3 regions of the Geobacter sp. SVR genome follow, and region 3 is predicted to be linked to each of the others. Evidence: riboswitches for the same ligand, from Rfam matches in the RefSeq annotation. Region 3 holds a riboswitch; each other region holds the start of a gene.
The links. A riboswitch is a leader RNA that binds a small molecule or an ion and turns the genes downstream of it on or off. The one in region 3 is predicted to bind cobalamin.
Positions count from the first base shown of each region.

Region 1: another riboswitch for cobalamin. It lies ahead of GSVR_RS17695 (energy-coupling factor ABC transporter permease); the one in region 3 lies ahead of GSVR_RS07555 (alginate export family protein).
Region 2: another riboswitch for cobalamin. It lies ahead of cobU (bifunctional adenosylcobinamide kinase/adenosylcobinamide-phosphate guanylyltransferase); the one in region 3 lies ahead of GSVR_RS07555 (alginate export family protein).

Region 1 is NZ_AP024469.1:3,788,168-3,795,241, forward strand. It holds gene polA (DNA polymerase I) at 1-866, shown strand, start outside; gene recO (DNA repair protein RecO) at 869-1,594, shown strand; gene GSVR_RS17680 (LysM peptidoglycan-binding domain-containing protein) at 1,685-2,605, shown strand; gene GSVR_RS17685 (RNA-binding protein) at 2,661-3,005, shown strand; gene GSVR_RS17690 (cobalt transporter) at 3,031-3,300, opposite strand; gene GSVR_RS17695 (energy-coupling factor ABC transporter permease) at 3,297-4,043, opposite strand; cobalamin riboswitch at 4,066-4,239, opposite strand; gene GSVR_RS17700 (cobyrinate a,c-diamide synthase) at 4,360-5,787, opposite strand; gene GSVR_RS17705 (TonB C-terminal domain-containing protein) at 5,793-6,671, opposite strand; gene GSVR_RS17710 (sugar phosphate isomerase/epimerase) at 6,673-7,074, opposite strand, start outside.
Region 2 is NZ_AP024469.1:3,750,271-3,757,344, reverse strand. It holds gene cobT (nicotinate-nucleotide--dimethylbenzimidazole phosphoribosyltransferase) at 1-593, opposite strand, end outside; gene cobU (bifunctional adenosylcobinamide kinase/adenosylcobinamide-phosphate guanylyltransferase) at 707-1,240, opposite strand; cobalamin riboswitch at 1,367-1,559, opposite strand; gene groES (co-chaperone GroES) at 1,771-2,067, shown strand; gene groL (chaperonin GroEL) at 2,225-3,871, shown strand; partial or broken gene GSVR_RS17490 (sodium-dependent transporter) at 4,111-4,530, shown strand; gene tnpA (IS200/IS605 family transposase) at 4,641-5,078, shown strand; partial or broken gene GSVR_RS17480 (sodium-dependent transporter) at 5,161-6,105, shown strand; gene GSVR_RS17475 (cupin domain-containing protein) at 6,344-6,661, shown strand; gene GSVR_RS17470 (hypothetical protein) at 6,670-7,074, opposite strand, start outside.
Region 3 is NZ_AP024469.1:1,629,695-1,636,768, forward strand. It holds gene GSVR_RS07530 (DMT family transporter) at 1-378, opposite strand, end outside; gene GSVR_RS07535 (energy-coupling factor ABC transporter ATP-binding protein) at 557-1,420, opposite strand; gene cbiQ (cobalt ECF transporter T component CbiQ) at 1,417-2,166, opposite strand; gene GSVR_RS07545 (energy-coupling factor ABC transporter substrate-binding protein) at 2,163-2,492, opposite strand; gene GSVR_RS07550 (energy-coupling factor ABC transporter permease) at 2,489-3,166, opposite strand; gene GSVR_RS07555 (alginate export family protein) at 3,256-4,899, opposite strand; cobalamin riboswitch at 5,051-5,242, opposite strand; gene GSVR_RS07560 (anaerobic ribonucleoside-triphosphate reductase activating protein) at 5,318-5,905, opposite strand; gene nrdD (anaerobic ribonucleoside-triphosphate reductase) at 5,898-6,086, opposite strand; gene GSVR_RS07570 (ribonucleoside triphosphate reductase) at 6,079-7,074, opposite strand, start outside.

The sequences.
Region 1 (7,074 bases), 2.2 Mb from region 3:
GCGATGCGCTGCCCCGCATGGTCAATCCCCGCACGGGACGGGTACATACCTCCTACAACCAGACCATCACCAACACCGGCCGGCTCTCGTCCTCCGATCCGAACCTGCAGAACATACCGATCCGCAGCGAGGAGGGGCGCATGATCCGTCACGCCTTCATCGCCCCCCCGGGACACGTGATCCTGGCTGCCGACTATTCGCAGATCGAGCTGCGCGTGCTGGCCCACCTGTCCGAGGACCAGGTCTTCTGCCATGCCTTTGCCCACGACGAGGACATCCACACCCGCACCGCAGCCGAGGTCTTCGGCCTGTTTCCGGAGATGGTCACCTCCGAGATGCGGCGCCAGGCCAAAACCATCAACTTCGGCATCATCTACGGCCAGGGGGCCTTCAGTCTTGCCAAACAACTGGGAGTTGCCCGCAAGACCGCGGAGGAATTCATCGCTGCCTACAAGGAGCGCCACCACGGTGCCATCGACTTCCTGGAATCCTGCATCCGCCAGGCCCAGGAAACCGGCTGCGTCCATACCATTCTCGGCCGGAGACTGCCGATCCCCGAAATCTCCAGCTCCAACGGCAACATACGCGCCTTTGCCCAGCGCAACGCCATCAACTACCCGATCCAGGGATCGGCTGCGGATATCATCAAGGCGGCCATGATCCGGGTGGCTGCCCGCATTCGCGCCGAAGAGCTGAAAAGCCGGCTGATCATGCAGGTCCACGACGAACTGGTGTTCGAGGTACCGCAAGAGGAACTGGTGCAGATGGAACTGCTGGTGGAGGAGGAGATGTCCCGGGCCGTGACCCTGCGGGTGCCGCTCAAGGTCGATATCAGCCACGGCTCCAATTGGAGCGAGGCCCACTAGCGATGCACCCCGAGAGGCTGCAGGCCTTTGTGCTTGGCACCCGTGATTACGGCGACACCGACCGGATCGTGTCGCTCTTTACGCTGGAGCATGGCCGCATCCGATCCTTTGCCCGCGGCGCCCGCAAGAGCCGCAAACGCTTCGGCGCGGCACTGGAGGCCTTTGCCCGCATCGAGGTCCAGGTCAGGCTCAAGGAGGGATTGTGCGGTCTCACCCAGGCGGAGATCCACAGCATCTATCCCCGCATCCGCGGTGACCTGAACGGCATCGCCCATGCCCTGTACGCCTGCGAACTGGTAGAGGCGATCAGCCCCGAGGGGCACCCCCTGCCGCGCCTCTACCGCCTGCTGTCAGCCTACCTGGACCGGCTGGAAGCGACTGCGGCCGACACGGCGGAGCGGCGATTTTTCGAGATCAACCTGCTCAATATCCTCGGGTACCGCCCTTCCCTGGAGACCTGTTCCCGCTGCGACACCCCTTTCGGCGGCACAGGGGCGCTCCTGTCGGAGGGGGGAGAGCTGAACTGCCGCTTCTGCGCCGGCAGCGGCCGTCCCGTATCGGCAGCCACCCTCTCCCTGTTGCTGTCCTGCCTGGCTACCGGCACCTTCGGATCGATCCCCTTTTCAGCCGAAACGACCGCCCAGGCCGGAGCGCTGCTCGATCAGGCCATTGCCGCCCAGGTGGGACGCCGCCTGAAAAGCGTCGATTTTCTGCAACAGGTTTCCTGAAGCATTCTCGCAAATCGGCATATGACAATGCCTGAAGCTGTGGTAGAGTGTGGCGCAAATTCCGATACATTGCGATGCGTGGTGGTTCCCATGAAAATCATTGTTCCAGTCGCGGCGATTCTCGGCCTTGCCCTGTGCGGGGCTGCCCTCGGCTCACCCTCGGAGTTCGACATCAACCCGAAGGATCTTCCTCCCAGCCGGGCCTCGGAGTTCGAACTCGATCTAAAAGAGCTGCCCCCGGCACGACCGGGCAAGCCGTCCCAGCCGCCACGCATCCAGCACCGGAAGCACCGGACGGAACACCGCGAGTCTGCCTCCGGCGAGATCGTCAGGTACACCGTCCGCCCGGGAGACCATCTCTACCTGATCCTGGTGCGGCACTTCGGGCTGTCCGACGAGGCGGCGGAGCGGCTGATCCCCCAGGCGATGCAGCTCAACGGCATTCATAATCCCCGCGCCCTGCAGGTTGGGCAGGAGCTGAAGATACCGCTGACTGCACGGGCATCCAAACATGCCGGGAAAGGGAGCGCGAAACCGGCGGCTGCGGATCGCCACGCGGCCACTGCGGCGGCAACTGCCCAGGATTCTCTCCCCGTCAGCATCGCCGCTGCCCCGAGCTGCGTCATGGCCCGCAAAATGACCGAAGGCCTGGGGCTGCTGGCTCCCCAGCCGGGCATCATGCAGGGGATTCTGGGCTTTACTGCCAGCAACGCCGGCCTGTCGGTGGTCGTTGCCTGCGAATTGCCGGCATCCGAAGCCTACACCTATGAGCGGCTGTTGATGCCGTACAATACACAGCTGCTCGTGTTCAGGGAGGATGAGTCCCCCCGACGGATCATCGAGAAATTGGCCAACAGGCTGGGACTCCGCTATACCATCGAGGATCGGAATGCCCCGGAATCATCGGCATTGAGCTATGTTTTCGAGGAGGTTGGCCCTGAGCGGCGCACGGTCAGACTGACGCTGCTCCCCTCCACGGATGAGAGAAAAGTGGGCAACAAGAAGAAATGAACGGTCGCCGACAATAGGCCGTGCCGTCTAATTCGAAGGAATCAAGGAAAACGAGATGAGAAACGAGCTGTACCTGGGAAGCATATCGGCCAAGGCCACTGAAGAGGACATCAGGAAACTGTTCGCGGTGGTGGGAACCGTCACATCGATCCACCTGATCCGGGACCCGCAGACGGGAGAATTCAAGGAGTGCGGCTACGTCAGGATGGCGACCGTGCAACAGACCAAAGAGGCGATCGAGGTGCTGGACGGCGCCTTTTTCATCGATCGCGTGCTGTCGGTCAGCGAGGCGCGCCCGCAGCCCCCCCAGGGCAAGAAACGCCCCTTTGGCGGAAACCGCCGTAACACGGGCCCGGCCCAACGGCCGCCGAAAGGCAGCACCAGCCGCGGACGAAAGTAAGCATTCCGGATCAAAGGCCCCAACCTCAGTTGGGGCCTTTCCTTCCCTCCAGCAGCATCCGCCAGTAGTATCCGGCCACAAACCCACCGATACTTCCCGCCGCCAGAAAGGCGAACAACTGCAGATCCCCTTCGCCGGTGTCGATCAACGGTTCCCGGGCAGGGCGCCCCTGTTCCCGGGCGATCCTGTTGACCACCGCCTCGTCGATCCCGGGCCACTTCTCCCCGGCACACGCAGGACCACCGCAGCAGCAGACAAACAGCAGTACGGAAAACAGTACGGTCCGTATCTTCATCGCCCCTCCCCCTTCGTGACAGCCAAAGCGGTGCGGGCCAACAGGTCGGGACGTTTCCTGACCAGCAGCGACACCATGCCGGCGGTGATGGCCCCCTCGATCACCCCCAGCGGGAGCTGGGTGGGAACAAAAGCCAGAGCGATCTTACCCGCCAGCGGCCAAAAGGGGCTGGTCCCTTTGATGCCTGCCGCCATGATCAGGGCAGTACCGGCATAGGTCGCCCAATCCGACAGAAGACCGGCAGCAAAGGCGGCGGGCACGACTCCGGCCCCGCAGGCGCGCAACCCGCGGAAAGCAAAGTACCCGGCAAAGGAGCCTATGATCCCCATGGTGAAGAGATTGGCACCCCAGGTGGTCAGCCCGCCGTGGGCCAAGAACAGCGCCTGGATCAGGAGCGCGACCGCCGCGGTGACCACTCCCAGTGCCGGACCCAGCAAAACCGCAGCCAGACCGGTGCCGCAGGGGTGAGAGCAGGTTCCGGCCATGGGCACCGGTATCGGCATGCAGGAGATCACGAACACCACGGCCGCCACCATGCCGACCAGAGGCTTACTGGAAAGGTCGCTGGCGGCACGCCTGGTCAGGGTGCGGAGTCCGATTGCCAGAAACGGGGCAGAGGCGGCAAACCAGAAAGCAGCCCAATTAAAGGGCAGAATGCCCTCAGAAATGTGCATGGCGAATGACGTTGACGGCAGCAGGAAAACAGGCAGGGCCAACAATGGAACAATGCTGTGGCGGTTCATAAGCTCTCTCCCCCTCGGTCGGAGTCTGATAAGTCTTCCAGCCAGGTCTCCTGGCTCGGGGATCATCCCCATGCCGCGCCTTCCCACCCTGACGGGCAGTGGCTTTCTGCGACACGAGTCCCCCCTCACAGTTGCGGGGCAGCGCCGGATTTCAACCGGCTTCCCTACAGCTGGAAGTTGAATGGTGTGGTTTCGTAGCACAGTCCGGTACGGCACGCAAGGCCAAAACTCTCAAGCCTGGCCGGGCTCCGCCTGAATATTCTCGCATCATGAGACGCTACAACCCGGCCATCCCACCCTTTCCGACGCTACGGCATTACCGGTTCAGGTCACGGGCGAACCACTGTCGACAGGCGTCCACAAAAGCGGGCGCGATCCGGGCGTTGCTGCCGAAGTGCAGATGAACGTAGGAGGCCAGGCAGTTGTTGATACGGTAACCCTCCGGCCCCAGCTCGTGCCCTTGGCGGCTCATGCGGTAGCAACGCCCCACCTGTTGCGGCATGGGACCGATTTCGGAGTAGTGAAATTCATGCCCGCGCACCGCTGTCCCGGCAGCGGCAATGACTGCATCGGCAGTAAATTCCACCTGCCGGTAGCCCAGCGCCTTGCGTTTCGGCAACATGCGTGCCCTGGTGGGGTAGATGCCGACGAAATCGGCTGAATCTCCCCCTGCCCCGGCTGCCATCCCTTCGGTCAGATAGATGAAGCCTCCGCATTCGGCGTACACAGGCATGCCGGCCGCCCCGGCCCGGCTGATGGCCTCCAGCATGCTCCCATTGCCGGCCAGCCGTTCGGCATACAGTTCGGGATAGCCCCCCGGCAGATAGAGGCCGGCCGTCCCCTCGGGGAGACCGGCATCGTCCAGGGGGGAGAAAAAAGCCAGTTCCGCCCCGGCCTGGCGCAAAAGCCGCAGGTTATCCTCGTACATGAAGCAGAAGGCCGGGTCGCGGGCGACGGCGATACGGACGGGGGAAATCCCCCCTAGCCCCCCTTTCTCAAAGGGGGGTACATGGCTGGATGCCAATGCAGACTTTTCTCCCCCCTTTACAAAAGGGGGGTCGGGGGGGATTTCCAGTGCTGCTAGCCGTTCCAGATCCAGGTTTTCCTCAGCCAGATCCGCCAGAGCCGCCAGCCAATCCTGCGGCAACGGGTTATCCTCCGCCGTCACCAGGCCCAGGTGCCGCGACGGGATCTCCAGCGCCTCCCTGCGGGGCAGGCAGCCGAAGATCGCGATATCGGGCAGGGCTTCGGTCAGACTGTGGCGCAGCAGCTCGGTGTGGGAGGCGCTGCCGACGTTGTTGAAGATCACCCCCGCCAGTCGGATACGCGGGTCGAAATCCCGGAAACCCTTCACCAGTGCCGCGGCGCTGGCGGCCATGCCGCGCGCGTTGACCACCAATACCACCGGAGCGCCGGTTATGGCCGCCACCTGGGCGCTGCTTCCCTCGAACGACGCCCCCAGCCCGTCGAACAACCCCATCACCCCTTCGATAATGGCAAGATCGGCCTCGGCCGTATGATGCCCGAAGGTGTCACGGACAAAGGACTCCGGGCACATCCAGGCATCCAGGTTGATGGATGGGCGGCCGGTGACCAGGCGATGGTACCCGGGATCGATGAAGTCCGGCCCGCACTTGAAAGGTGCCACCGCTACCCCGCGGCGCGCCAAGGCCGCCATGACGGCCAGCGTGACGGTGGTCTTGCCGCTGCCGCTCTGGGGGGCAGCTATCAGAAATCCTCTCATGGCGCTCACCGGATGATCCTCACAAAGCTCCCCCCGTACCTGAATATCATGAACAGATCGTGCTCAGGCTTATCGTATCCTTTGGGAAGAGGCCCGACCGGGCCAATGGTGTGCAGCACGCGAAAAACTTCGTCGTCCAGCACCCGATGTCCGGAGCCTTCTATGGATTTGATGGCAACAATCTCGCCTGTCCTGGAATTGAACGTAGCCATGACGACGACTTCGCCGGTCAGTGTTTCCCCGCCGGGGGGTATCCGCCACACACCGTAGACCGCATTTTCCAGCCGCTTGAAAAATGATACCAGACCCGGATCGCTGGTATTCAGGAGGCGACTTTCGCCCTCCGCGCCATTGCCCTCGAACGTGCGGCGATATTCCTGCTCCAGCTTGGCGATCCTGCCGGCACTGGGGAAAAGCTGAGGCGTCCCCTGCGGTTTCGCCGACTGGCGCGGTTTCAGCAGGCTGCTGGCTGAAGAACCGGGCGGTATCTGACTTTCCCGGCGCTCTCCGGTCGATGGTGCGTTTGGTCGTTTCTCGGGCTGCGATTCGCGGGGTGCTGGCTGACTTGGTTGCACCGGCCGCCGGGGGAGCTCGCGGTCAGGTTCGGGAGTCCTGTTCCGCAAACCGGCAACAGGCGGAGATGTCTTCGGAGAGACCGGTGCACGCCGCTCGGGCAGGCGCGGTGTTTCTGGCTGCCGGGGCGGTTCCTGGCGCTTGAGCTCAGGCACCGTCTGCAGATCGATGAAGACCGGCTCTTTGGCGAGCTGCTTTCCCGATTGCGGCAGGTACAGCAGCAGGGCCAGCGCCCCCAGGTGCAGCAGCAGCGACAGGACCAGCAGATAAAGAAACGATTTTTCGACGTAACGATCGGAAATACGGCGCATATCAGCTGGCGGTTGAGACGTGGAGGCTCTGGTCGTATTCAGGGAGATCAGCCTGGCTGAATGTCTCCTTGCGCAAATAGGCCAGGATCTCCAGCAGGCTCTCGAAGATGATCCGCTCCTCTTTGGGGAATTCGGACGGGCTGAGTTCCAGGGTTACGGTGCTGCGGTAGTCGGTGTTGCGCAGGTGGTGCAGGAAGCGGGTCAGCGGCAGGACGCCGTGTCCCGGCAGCAGATGCTCGCGGCCGTAGCCGTAATCGGAAAAATGGATGTTCCTGATACGGTCGCTTTCGTAACAGAGATAAAAATCGTTGATGAAGTTGGTCTTGCCCGACCCCATGTGGGTGCAGTCGAAGGTCATGTACAAATTGTGCTCCTGGACGAAGTCGATCAGGCGCTGGGTGTT
Region 2 (7,074 bases), 2.1 Mb from region 3:
TCAGCCACACTCTTTCCCGCAATGGCGGCGATGATGGCCGAGGAGGGGGTGGTGTTGCCGATCCCCATCTCGCCGGTGCCGACCAGGGCGACTCCTTCGGCTTTGCACTGATCGGCCAGTTCAATGCCGACTCGCACCGCAGCCTGCATTTCATCACCAGTCATGGCCGGTCCCTTAGCGAAATTGCGGGTGCCGCGGGCGACCTTGCGGTGAATCAGCCCGGGCGTATCGCCGAAGTCGTAGTTGACCCCCACATCCACCACCCGCACCTCAGCCCCGCTGTGACGGGCCAGCACGTTCACCCCGGCGCCGCCGCCAAGGAAGTTGAAGACCATTTGAGCGGTGACCTCGCTGGGATAGAGAGATACTCCCTCCTCGACGATGCCGTGGTCGCCGGCAAAGGTGAAGATCACCTTCTTCGACAGATCGGGCTCCTCGGTGCCGCCGATGGCGGCCATGCGGCGCGAGAACTCCTCCAGCCTGCCCAGTGAGCCGGGGGGTTTTGTCTTGTTGTCGAGCCTTTTCTGGGCCTTGTCCATCAGGGTAGCGTCAACCGGCTGAATGCGCTGCAGGGTCTGTTGTATGAAATCCATGTGCTGCTCCTTCCGTCTGCATTGTCTCAGAAAAGATCCGCGTCAATCCGCCGTTTAGGCCCCTTTGGGTCCATCCGCGCAAATCCGCGTGCCATTGTTTTTTTGTCTGTGTGTTATTTGAGTCGCAATGGGATACCGCTGGCCACCAGCCAGGCCTCGTCGGCCGCTGCGGCCACCATTTGATTGGCCTGTCCAGCCAGGTCGCGGAAGAGGCGCCCCAGGCGGTGTTCCGGCACGATGCCCATGCCGACCTCGTTGGAGACGATGATCACCGGCGTGGTCATGTCCCGCAGGGTGTCGGCCAGACGGCGCACCTCCTCCAGGATCCGTTCTTCCGTCTCCCAGCCCGGATTCTCGTCCAGCAGGAGCAGGTTGGAAAGCCACAAGGTCAGGCAATCTACCAGGATACCGTGATAGGCACCATCGCAGCAGGTCAGGGCCCGGCTCAGGTGCAACGGCTCCTCGACGGTCTGCCATTCCGGGCCGCGGCGTTGTTGGTGTTTGCCGATGCGCTCGTCCATCTCGCTGTCCAGGGACTGGGCCGTTGCCAGGTAACACAGCGGCGCCCCGAACTCAAGGGCCAGCTTTTCGGCAAAAGTGCTCTTGCCGCTGCGGGTCCCGCCGGAAATGTAGATGATGCGTGCCATGTCTCCTCCTGTTGTTCCGGCCTGCGTGCGCAATAAAAAAGCCCCGGACACCATTACAGGGCAGGGGCTCGAACGCAGGATCTGAACGTGATACTATCCGGCCTCGGCCCCTCGTTCCACGGAGGTCCCAAAAACCATCGGACTGGCAGGTTTCCTGGCTCGGGGATCGTCCCTTCTCCGCGCCTTCCCATCCTCTATCGGACAGTGACATCGTGCGGAGTCGGTCCCCCCTTACAGTTGCGGGTCAGCGAGGGATTTGCACCCTCTTCCCTTTTACCCGTGCTCATCGAAGCACGGCACCAGACCACGTAACAACGACATCTTTTTTTCATGTCGCACACATTACGGGTTGGCGTTCTTTAGCAGCTAAGCGCCGAAAAGTCAAAAGCAAATCTTCATCGGGAATTTTTTACAGATCCCCCTTGATTTTTGAAATTCTGTTGTTATATTTACCGCTGTTAGCACTCGGGTCATATGAGTGCTAATTCTGTCAGTGACAGCATACAAAACAACCACAGCATAGAAAGGAGATGGGCAAGATGAATTTGAGACCGCTGCAGGACCGCATCATCGTCAAGAGAGTCGAGGAAGAGACCAAGACCGCCGGTGGGATTTTTATCCCCGAAACCGCCAAGGAAAAGCCGCAGCGCGGCGAGATCGTGGCTGTCGGCAACGGCAAGAAGACCGAGGACGGCAAAGTGCTGCCGCTGGATGTCAAAGTGGGCGACAAAGTGCTGTTCGGCAAGTATGCCGGAACCGAAGTCAAGGTTGATGGGAATGACTATCTGATGATGCGTGAAGACGACATCCTCGCAGTTATCGAATAGAGCGGCTTCGCCAAAGGTCCATCTGCGGCGTTGCGCTCTTCGCGGAACGCTCAACGTACAGTGAGTACGCCTCGCGCCCCGCTCATCGCGCGCCTTGCATCTGGAGCCTTTTGCTGTGCCGCATGAAAATCAAAACAATACAACATGGAGGAATAACATGGCTGCAAAGATCATCAAATTCGACCAGGACGGTCGCAATGCCATCCTGAAAGGTGTCAACACCCTGGCTGACGCCGTGAAGGTAACTCTCGGTCCCAAGGGCCGCAATGTCGTTATCGACAAGTCCTTCGGCGCTCCGCTGATCACCAAGGACGGCGTGACTGTGGCCAAGGAAATCGAGCTGGATGACAAGTTCGAGAACATGGGCGCACAGCTGGTGAAGGAAGTCGCTTCCAAGACCTCCGACGTTGCCGGCGACGGTACCACCACCGCCACCGTTCTGGCCCAGGCCATCTACCGCCAGGGTTCCAAGCTGGTTGCCGCCGGTCACAACCCGATGGAAATCAAGCGCGGCATCGACAAGGCCGTTGAGACCATCGTGGCCGAACTGCAGAAGATCTCCAAGCCGATCAAGGACCACAAGGAAATCGCCCAGGTTGGCACCATCTCCGCCAACAACGACAAAACCATCGGCGACATCATTGCCGAGGCCATGGAAAAGGTCGGCAAAGAAGGCGTCATCACCGTCGAGGAAGCCAAATCCATGGACACCACCCTGGAGACCGTGGAAGGTATGCAGTTCGACCGCGGCTACCTCTCCCCCTACTTCGTGTCCGATCCGGAGCGCATGGAAGCTGCCCTGGAGAACGCCCTGATCCTGATCCACGACAAGAAGATCTCCAACATGAAGGACCTGCTCCCGGTGCTGGAGCAGACCGCCAAGTCCGGCCGTCCGCTGCTGATCATTGCCGAGGACATCGAGGGTGAGGCCCTGGCTACTCTGGTAGTCAACAAACTGCGCGGCGTGCTGAACGTTTGCGCCGTCAAGGCCCCCGGCTTCGGCGACCGCCGCAAAGCCATGCTGGAAGACATCGCTGTTCTGACCGGCGGCCAGGTGATCTCCGAAGAAGTCGGTTTCAAACTCGACCAGACCACCATGGACATGCTGGGCCGCGCCAAGCGCATCACCGTTGACAAGGACAACACCACCATCATCGACGGCGACGGTAAGGAAGAGGCCATCCAGGGCCGCGTCAAGCAGATCCGCGCCCAGATCGAAGAAACCACCAGCGATTACGACCGCGAGAAGCTCCAGGAGCGTCTGGCCAAGCTGGTTGGCGGCGTTGCCGTGATCAAAGTCGGTGCTGCCACCGAAGTCGAAATGAAAGAGAAAAAGGCCCGCGTGGAAGATGCTCTGCACGCAACCCGCGCAGCCGTTGACGAGGGTATCGTCCCCGGCGGCGGCGTGGCTTACATCCGTGCCCTGTCCGCTCTGGACGGTACCGCGCTGGCTACCGAGCAGCAGTTCGGTGTCAACGTGATCAAGGCCTCCCTGGAAGCACCGATCCGCCAGATCGCCGAGAACGCCGGCATCGACGCCTCGATCGTTGTCGACAAAGTCAAAAACGGCAAGGATGCCTTCGGTTACAACGCCGCTGAAGACGAGTATGTCGACATGCTGCAGGCCGGCATCATCGATCCGACCAAAGTTTCCCGCACCGCGCTGCAGAACGCTTCCTCCATCGCCGGTCTGATGCTGACCACCGAGGCGCTGATTGCCGAGAAGCCGAAGGAAGAAGCTGCAATGCCCGCTATGCCGGGCGGCGGCATGGGCGGCATGGGCGGCATGGGCGGTATGTACTAAGAAGTCCGCCACAGCTCATTGTTCAGGAAAGAAAGGCAGGGGATTTCGATCCCCTGCCTTTTTTCATTTTACGTTTCTCGAGCATTACGGCGGCGTCCCTGCCGTCCCTTCTGGCGATCGTGGTAACTGCAGCTTTCCCGCTACTTCCCCTGCATATACACTATCAGTTGACATTCTTTCGGCAGCCTGTACCCTGAAAACGGGCTGCAGCAATCTGTTCGAAAAGAGACGGCGGAGCGATGATGAAGCGCGACATTTTTACCTCCGGTTTCGGCGTGCTGGCCGCCACCCTCGGCTCAGCGGTCGGTCTGGGCAATATCTGGAAGTTTCCCGCTCTGACCGGTCTCAACGGCGGAGCGGCTTTTCTGGTTATCTATCTCCTCTCGACACTCATGGCAGGGCTGCCGGTGATGATCGCCGAACTCATGCTCGGACGCCGCTCCCGGTCCGACGCGCTGACCACGTTCCGCGTGCTGCATCCGCAACGGGAGAGCTGGGGGCTGATCGGTGCGGTCGGCGTCCTGTCGGCCTTCCTGATCCTCGCCTTCTACACCGAGGTGGCCGGCTGGGTATTCGCCTACGTGTTCAAGTCCGTGACAGGAAGCATACTCTCCACCGATCCCACGGTCACCTCAGCCGCCTTCGCGAAATTGATTTCCTTAGGGTAAACCCCGGCTCTGCCGGGGGACCCCAATAGTTTGACAGTTCCTGAAATATGTAGAAGCCTCCCTAACGTGAACCGCTCAAAGTACACGAAAAGGAGGCTTCAATGGACGACACACAAAGTTTATGCCACACGAAATGGGATTGCAAGTATCACGTTGTATGGATTCCAAAATGTCGCCGCAAGGTGCTGTTTGGTCGAATCCGGAAATATCTTGCCGACTTGTTTCATAGTCTAGCCAGGCAGAAAGAGTGCAAGATAGTGGAAGGGCACCTTCAACCTGATCATATTCACATATTGATATCGATCCCACCAAAATACTCCGTTGCACAGGTGATCGGTTTCATCAAGGGCAAAAGTGCAATCCATATTGCGCGAATGTACCTTGGTCAGAAGAAGAACTTTGCTGGTATGAGCTTTTGGGCACGTGGCTACTTTGTATCCACTGTCGGTGCTGACGAGGAAACAATTGCCAACTACATCAGGAACCAGGAAGACGAAGACAAACGTCTGGATCAATTGACATTTTTGCCCGAAGAATGACCACCACTCGTGGTGGTCAGATAATCTTTTGAAAAAACCGCTTCGAGCGGTTCACGACTTTGAAAGCCCCCGGCTTTGCCGGGGGATGCTTACTGCCGATCCGGTCCAGTCCATCTTCTGGCAGTTCCTGGTGATCATTTTTGTCGGCTGCATCATCGTCGCGGGGGTTTCCAAGGGGATCGAAAAAACGACCAAGCGGCTCATGCCTATGCTGTTCCTGATCCTCGTCATGATCGGCATCCGCAGCCTGATGCTGCCCGGCGCAGCAGAAGGGCTCACTTTTCTCTTTCGCCCCGATTTCTCTAAGGTGACAGGCGCGGTCGTCCTGACCGCCATGGGGCTCGCCTTTTTCAAGCTCTCGGTCGGAATGGGCACCATGATCACCTACGGAAGCTATTTCACGGAGGATCAGGACATCCCGATGACCGCCCTGCGCGTCATGGTTGCCGACCTGACCGTGTCCCTTCTGGCGGGGATCGCCATCTTTCCGGCGGTATTCACCTACGGTTTCAAGCCCGAGGCAGGTCCGGCGCTGCTCTTCATCACCATACCCGCGGTCTTTTCCCAGATGCCTTTCGGCACTATCTTCGTGGTGCTGTTCTTTGTTCTCGGCGCCATAGCCTCGACCGGCGCCATGCTCTCCATCATGGAGGTGCCGGTCGCCTACCTGCATCAGCGCTTCGGGCTATCCCGCTTCAAGGCGACCGCCATGACCGTCGTTCTGCTCGCCCTGGTCGGCTCCACGGCAGCGCTTTCCAACAGCACCCTGGCCGGGTTCAAGCTGTTCGGCATGACCATGTTCGATCTCTATGATTTCCTCACTTCGAATTTGCTGTTGCCGCTGGGGGGATTCTTCCTGAGTCTTTTCGCGGGATGGGTCTGGGGAGAGAAAAAGGTGCGGTCTGCGCTCTCCAACGAAGGGACGCTCGCCAACCGCACCGTGGTCAGCTTTTTCCTGTTTCAGGTCAAGTATGTTGCACCGGTGATCATTATCGTCATTTTGCTGCGCGGTTTGAAGTTGATCTGATTTCGCTGTAGACAGCTTTGCCAGTCAGGCACGCGAGGCAACTGGAGGCAGTTTAGGTGTGCCGCTCGTTGATCTCTGACTTCGCTCTTGGCCCCACGATCAAATGCCTTTCAAGGCTCATTCTACATCCTTAAAATATGGCATACGCTTAGACCAGTGAAAGGGCCGAAAAGCCCGCTGGATTGTGATCGACGGCTGTGGTACTATCCCCGCCCATTACATGAACAAGGAGACCCCTATGGATCTGATCGGAAAAGCACTGACGATGAGCGATTTGGTGGCCTACAGCGACGGTTCGGTGGTCAGCAAGACCCTGATCGACAAGAAGGTCGGCACGCTGACGCTGTTCTCCTTCGATGCCGGGCAGGGGCTGTCCGAGCACACCGCCCCCTATGACGCCTTCGTGCAGGTGGTGGACGGTGAGGCCGAGGTAACCATCGCCGGGGAACCTCACACCGTTGCAACGGGACAGATGATCATCATGCCCGCCAATGTGCCCCACGAGCTCAAGGCGCTCAAGCCGTTCAAGATGCTGCTGGTGATGATCCGGGCCTGAAAAGTTGTCTAACGGACGGGGAATAACCTGCCTTTTCTGATGGACTCTTCGGTCAGGTCCCGAAACGTCTCCAGCAAACTGGCAATTGGTTCCACAACGGGACGTTCGAGTATTTCGTTTGTGAAGGCAAATAATGTAAGTAGTGATGCGTGACCGGTGTAGCCGCAGCCGAATCCGAGGGTGGTCTTAACGTGGTTGGCATTGACAAATTCCTGTTTCGGTACGATCAAGCGTCCCAATGTATCCCTATCGACTCCAGCCTCCCTTATGTAGAGCATGCCGCGGTATTGGTCCGCACGCCCCTCAGCGGTGAACCGGGTGTTCCAAGCGTCGATTAAGCCGAGATCCAACCCGACGCTTTTGAACTGCTGCGAGAGCATGGAAAGGGAGCTGATAAAAGCGGTGGAAACCAA
Region 3 (7,074 bases):
GAAGATCAGCCGGGCAATGAGGGTGGTGGCCACGGTCTCCAGGTTGAGCAGCAGGGCCACCTCCGAGGCCGTGCCGTACCTGATGCCATAGGCCAGGCAGGCCGGGGCGACGACGCCGCCGGACAGGACCGCGCCCAGCAGCGCGCGCCGGTAGCGTGGGGAGATGCGGGACAGTTCGTGGCGCAGGTTGCTCCCCTGGCCCACGAGAGTCAGGGACAGCCCCATACCGGAGCCCAGGTAGAGCAGGCCGGCCAGGAGCAGGGGGGACATGTCGTTGATCACCAGCTTGCACAGCACCGGTGCAACACCGAACAGGGCTGCGGAGAGCAGGGCCTGGAACGGTCCTCTCAACAAGGATCGGGGGGATGGTGCTGACATGTCATGCTCCAGGTTCATCTTTGAAAAAAAGGACGGAGGAATGGATACTTCCGTCAAAGACAGACAATGGCACGCAGATCTTCGCGGATGCGGCTGATTTCCGCGGATTCAATCGTAACGGTGCTTTTGTTGTCCGCGTAGATCCGCTCAATCCGCGTCATCCGCGTTCCATTACCCTTCAGGTCCGTTCGTTCAGGTCCGTCTCCAGCATCCGCGCCAGCTCAGTGCAGGAACGGGGCGCAGCTCCCCCGGCCGACAGCACCCCCCGTTCCACCAGCAGAGGATGGATCAGCGCCACCTGTGGGACACCCAGACCGTGCTGTTCCAGCACCCCAGTCTGTTGGGGGAAACACTCGGCAGAGAACCGCTTCGCCAGCCGGCCGCGGTCCAGCAGGCAGGCCTCGTCGGCCCAGACATAGGCCAGGTCCACGTCATGGGTGGCCATGACAATGGTGATCCCCTGGCAGTGCAGTCGGTGCAGCACCTCCAGCAACTCCCGCTGCATCCGCAGGTCCAGCCCGGCCGTCGGTTCGTCCAGGATCATAACCTGGGGCCGCATGGCCAGCACTCCGGCGATACAGACCCGTTTCTTCTGGCCGTAGCTCAGGTTGTGCACCGGCTTGTCAGCGCAACTGGTCATGCCCACCGCTTCCAGGGCCTGCTCCACCCGCTCCCGAACTTCACGCCGCTCCAGTCCCATATTCATGGGTCCGAAAGAGACATCCTCCCGCACGCTGGCGGAAAAAAGCTGACTGTCCGGGTTTTGGAACACCAGGCCCACCTTGGAGCGAAGTTCGCGTAGCCCCTGGCGGGCGTAGTCCAGGGGCGAGCCGTTGAACAGGACCTGGCCGTTTCCGGGGCGCAGGATGCCGTTCATGTGCAGAAACAAGGTGGTCTTGCCCGCGCCGTTGGGCCCCAGCAACACGGTCCGGCTGCCGCGTCGGAGAGACAGAGAGCAACCATCCAGCCCCACGCTGCCGTCCGGGTAGTGAAAACTTACGTTCCGCAGTTCCAGGATATTGTCTTCGGTTGTCGATATCATGGTATCACCACTGTCAATACGATCAGGCTGCCGCCGGCCAGGACCGCAATAGTCAGGCTGGCGGCGCTCCGCGGATAGCCGGGTTCCAGAAAGCGCAGCGGCCCGTCGTTATTTCGGGCCAGGGCTCCCTGGTGCAAGGCAAGTGAACGCTGCCAGACCTGTACCATCAGGTTGGCAGCCAGGATGCCGAGGGAACGCAGGGCCAGCCGTGGAGTGGCCTGCCCCAGGCGGGCCGCCTGGGCCGTATGCATGTCGTGCACCGCCTCGGATAGCACGAACAGCATGCGGTAGCAGAGAGTCATCAGGTCCAGCAGCACCTCCGGGGTTTTCAGGCGGCGCAGCAGGGCGATGATGTCGTTCATGGGCGTGGTCAGGCCCAGGAAGAGCAAGGCAGCCAGTCCGCCAAGAGAGCGGGCGCAGACCCGGGCCACGTGGTGCATTTCCTCCGCCGGAACCGGGCGCAGGCTGGGTCCGGCCGGACCGGACATGTTCAGGGAAAGGGACAGGGTCAGGGCGCTGGTGGCCAGGAACAGCAATGCCGGGGCCGCCACCCGCAGGTAGTCCTTGAGCGGTGTGCCGGCCCCCAGCAGGGTGACAACCGCCAGCACCAGGGCCAGCCCGGCGGCCACGGCCGGACGTGGTGCCATGAACACGGCCGCGAGCCCGCACAGGGTGAAAAGCCCCTTGGCGGCGGGATCGACCCGCCGCCAGCGGTTGGCATGGGCATGACGCTCCAGGAGCATCATGCCTGTTCTTCCTGTGCCCGCCGCAACCTGACCCGGGTCGAGGAACTGCCGTACCAGTAGCCGAGGAAACCTGCCCCAATGGCGGCCTGGAGGGAGAAGAGCAATGATGCCACCTCACCGCTGGGGGGCTCCATCAGAGATTTTGCCCAGGGCTTGTAGGAAGGGTTGATCTTGGTGATGGCATCCTTTGCCTGATCGTCGGAGCCGGTGAAGATCTCCACCTCTTTACCGTCCGGGCCGGGCTCCGGCTTCTTGATCATCAGCAGGGGAACGGTAATGAGCACAATCACCAGCACCAGCAGGATGAGATTCTGGAACCGTTTCATGCCTTCACCTCCTGAGGGGAAACTACGTTCAGTTCCTGTAATTCACGGGGATTGAAGCGGGCCAGGGCATTGAAGACGATCACCGTCAGGAATCCCTCGCTGATGGCCAGGGGCACCTGGGTCACGGCAAAGATGCCGGCGAATTTAAGGAACGAGGCCATGAACCCGCCCGCAGGATCGGGAAACGCCAGGGCCAGTTGCATCGAAGTGGTGACATAGGTCATGAGATCTCCCAGGGTTGCTGCCAGGAAGATGCCGACGCCGAAGGGGAGGCGTGCCGTCCTGGCCAGACGGTAGACGGTAAAGGCGGCAAACGGCCCTACAATGGCCATGGAGAAGATGTTGGCCCCCAGGGTGGTCAGGCCGCCGTGAGCCAGCAGCAGGGCCTGGAACAGCAGTACCACGCCGCCAATAGGGGCCATGGCCGCCGGTCCGAACAGCACGGCCCCCAGGCCGGTGCCGGTGGGGTGGGAGCAACTGCCGGTGACCGAGGGCATCTTCAGGGCCGACAGCACAAAAGTGAAGGCCGTGGCAACCCCCAGGAGCATACGCTGCTCCGGATTCTCCTTGATTCTCCTGTTGACGGTGGCGAGCCCCCAGGCTACGAAGGGGGCCGAGGCAATGCTCCAGCCCACGGCATGTTTGACCGGCAGAAAACCTTCCATGATGTGCATGAGTGTTTCTCCTTTTGTTGTTGGAATTGTTGGAATAGTGGTATCCAAGGTACAAGGGCGGCAAGCAGGATCCGCCCCGGCCAGAGCTGCTATTGTGTCACTGCCTTGCGTTTGGTCTTGTCCCAGTTGAAGGTCAGCATGGCATAGGCGTAGCTCAGGTCCTTGCTGCTGCCGGAAGCCTCCCGGAAGAATCCCTCGGTAAAGAAGTGGTCGTAGGCCAGGGTCAGGGCCAGGTTCTTCTGGATCTTCCAGGTCAGGCCGAAGTCGGCTTCTATGCCCAGGTGGCGGCTGACGATGCCGGTCGGTACGTTGTTGGCCATGAACTTGTGGCCGGTGGCTGCAAAGCTCAGACTGTCGGTGAGTTCGATGCCCCAGCCCAGGGTGTAGACCTGCAGACCGCTGGCATGGCTTCCGGCCACATCGATGCCGGAAAGATCGCCGAACAGATGCATGTCGCCCACAATGGAGGTATCGTTGTTGGGGTTGCGGAATTCTTTCCTGCTGGAGATGCCGTCGGCAGCATTCTGGTCGCCGGAGCCGATGGCATAACCGAAGGTCAGGGCATTCTTGAATCCGCCCAGTTCGAATTCGCCGGTCAGGTCGGCATGGCCGCCGTAGGCGTTGACATCTTCGCCGCCCAGTTTACCGGTCTGGAAGACAGGCTCGATCTCCAGGGAGAGCGGTCCCAGTTTGGAGACACTGCGCAGACCCCAGGTATCCAGGTATTCGCCCCGCTGGGGCTCGCCTTCGGCAGCCTGGTTGTCGCGGAACACGTACAGGTCAAGCGTGCTGTCCTCGGTCGGGGCATAGGTGGCATAGGCGCCCCACAGGTTGCCGGTCTGACCACCCGAGAACGGCTTGGCATACACGCCCCCCAGCAGGTCGACACTGAGCCCTGCCAGCGGCTTCAAGCGAAGGCGGGCACCGTCGAAGGTCATACCGTCGAAGGCTGTATCGGCACCCTGGATAAAGGCGCTGCCGTACACGAACTCCTGACGACCTCCCTTGAGTGCAGCCCAGTCATGACCGGGAGTGCGTGCCTCCACGAAGCCCTGATAGAGATTGAAGCGGTCGAACTCGCCATTTCCGCCGGTAAAGCCGTAGCCCTGTCCTTCCAGGTGGATATCGAGGTAATCGGTGGGATGCCAGTACGCGAACGGCTTGACGCGCCAGGTGAACTGCCCCATATCGAAGCCGGGTTCATGGCCGTCGAACAACCGGAAATTCCTGCCCCACTCGCCCCTCAGGAAACCGTTCACCCCAAATTTGTAGGTGTAGGCCGGCGTTTCCGGCTCCACCAGATCGAGGATATCCTCAATGCTGGCGCGTTTTGCGCCGTATTCGGGCTGCTTGGTCAACTCGCCTTCCAGAGCTTCGTGCAAGGCGGAGATACGGACCAGATCGTCACGCAGCAGGGCTCCGCCCCCCTCCTTGTCATACTTGTCCACGACCTTTTCCAGAACGGAAAGCAGACACTGGGCCAGCTCACCTTTTGAACACGGCTTGCCTTCGGGCAGCTTTTTCTGGGCCTCGTACTTGTCCACCAGATCCTTGATCTCCTGGTAGGCCCAGTTCTCGGCATTTACCTGCTCCGGGATCTGACGTTCGCCGGCCCCTTCCTGGGCCTGGTTCATCTGGGGCGCCTGGTCCATGGTGCCCGCGCCTTCCTGGGCATGTGCCGCCCCCGCCAACAGCAGCGTGGTCGATAGTATCGGCAGTATCCTCTTAAACATCCTTCATTCCTCCTGTGTTATGGAATTTCAGGTCAGTCAATCCGGCGATTACGGCTGAAAATAAAAAAAGTCCGCACCTGCAATCGCAGTATGCGGACTTTCCGTATTCAAAGTCTGATAATGGTTCCACTCTCCCTTTACCGTCGGGACTGGTGAGTGCTGAGATCAGGCAGGTCTTCTGGCTCGCGATTCATCCTCCGGGCGCCTTCCCGATCTTTCGATCAGTGACATCTTGCCCTTTGTCCTCGCTTACAGCGGCGGGTCCGCGGGGGAATCTTTCCTGACGGAAATACACCCCTCTTCCCTTTTCACCCTTACGGGCACCGTGATCCGGTATTCGGTTGTCGTACTGATTATGCCCGCTGCGGGAACAGCAGTTCCCTATCCAAAACGGGCAGTTAACCCTAACAAATTTCCGTCATGAAATCAATGTGCATCCTTGCACCACCAACTTCTCCCCCCATTCCTTTTCCACCATGCGCTGCATCGCTTCGATTCGTCCTCCTTCCTCCAGAAAGGGGTCCAGGGTGGTGCGGAACTGGTGGGACACGCCGCTGCGCCGCACCAGCTCCGCGCTTGTCCGGGCCGCCGCACCGCTGTCCGGAACGCCGGTGATCCGCTCGTACTCCTCGAAGGGGGCCTTGAGATCCATGCCGATCCAGTCCAGATGCGGCAGGCACTCCAGCAGCCGGGCCGGGTATGGGCCGGCGGTGTGCAGTCCCACCGCGAACCCCATCCCCTTTACTGTTCTGATGGCGTCGGGCAGGTCGGCCTGCATGGTCGGCTCGCCGCCGCTGAACACCACCCCGTCCAGCAGGCCGCACCGGCTGCGGAGTAGGGCCATGATCTCCAGCCACGGCACTGCTGTGCCGCTCATGGTGGGGAGCAGGTGCCGATTGTGGCAGTAGCCGCAGCGCCAGGGGCATCCCTGGCAGAAAAGCACCGCCGCCAGCCTGCCGGGGTAGTCGATGGTGGTGAAGGGGAGCAGTCCCCCGATCTCAAGCATCTCGCCCGGTTGCCGCGCCCGGCTCCCGGAAGAAGCACCGCGCGGCATGTTCGGCCTTTTTGCCGGTGTTGAAGGACTCCACCGGCCGGTGGTATCCCATGACCCTGGTCCAGACCTCGCAGGGCTGGCGTTTCAGGTGTTGCTGCTCTGTTTCCTGTTGCAATGCGTTGTTTTCAGACATGAGGCTGTTCTCCTTTGGCGTGGTAATACCCGCGCACCAGCTCCTGATCGCAGACCGGGCAGTAGCGGTGCTCTCCGGCCAGGTAGCCGTGTTTGGGGCAGATGGAAAAGGTGGGGGTGATGGTCAGGTAGGGGATGCGGAAATTCTCCAACACCCGTTTCACCAGCGTGCGGCAGGCCGCAGTGCTGGAGACCGGCTCCCCCAGGTAGAGGTGAAAGACCGTGCCGCCGGTGTACTGGCGCTGCAACAGCTCCTGAAGTTCCAGGGCCGCAAAGGGATCGTCGGTGTACCCCACAGGCAACTGGGACGAGTTGGTGTAGAAGGGAGCTGCGGCAGTGCCGGCCTGGAGCATCTGCGGGTAGCGCTTCTTGTCTTCCCGGGCGAAGCGGTAGGTGGTCCCTTCGGCCGGGGTGGCCTCCAAATTGTACATGTGGCCGGTCTCCTCCTGGAAGGCCAGCATGCGCGCCCGGATGTGGTCCAGGAAGCGGAGCGCCAGGTCGTGGCCGGCCGGGGTGGTGATGTCCTCCTGGTCTGACGTGAAGTTGCGGATCATCTCGTTGATGCCGTTGATGCCGATGGTGGAGAAGTGGTTGCGCAGGGTCCCCAGGTAGCGCCGGGTGTAGGGGAACAGGCCGTTGTCAATGTGGCGCTGGATTACCTTACGCTTGATCTCCAGGCTGGTGCGGGCCAGGTCCAGCAGCCGGTCCAGGTCTCGGTACAGGGCTGCCTCATCCCCTGGGTGCAGGTGGCCGAGCCGGGCGCAATTGACGGTCACCACGCCGATGGAGCCGGTCTGTTCGGCCGAGCCAAACAGACCGTTGCCCCGCTTGAGCAGTTCCCGCAGGTCCAGTTGCAGGCGGCAGCACATGGAGCGGATCATGGTGGGGGAGAGCTCGGAGTTGATGAAGTTCTGGAAATAGGGCAGGCCGTAGCGGGCGGTCATTTCGAACAGCAGTTCCGCGTTCTTGCTCTCCCAAGGGAAATCGGG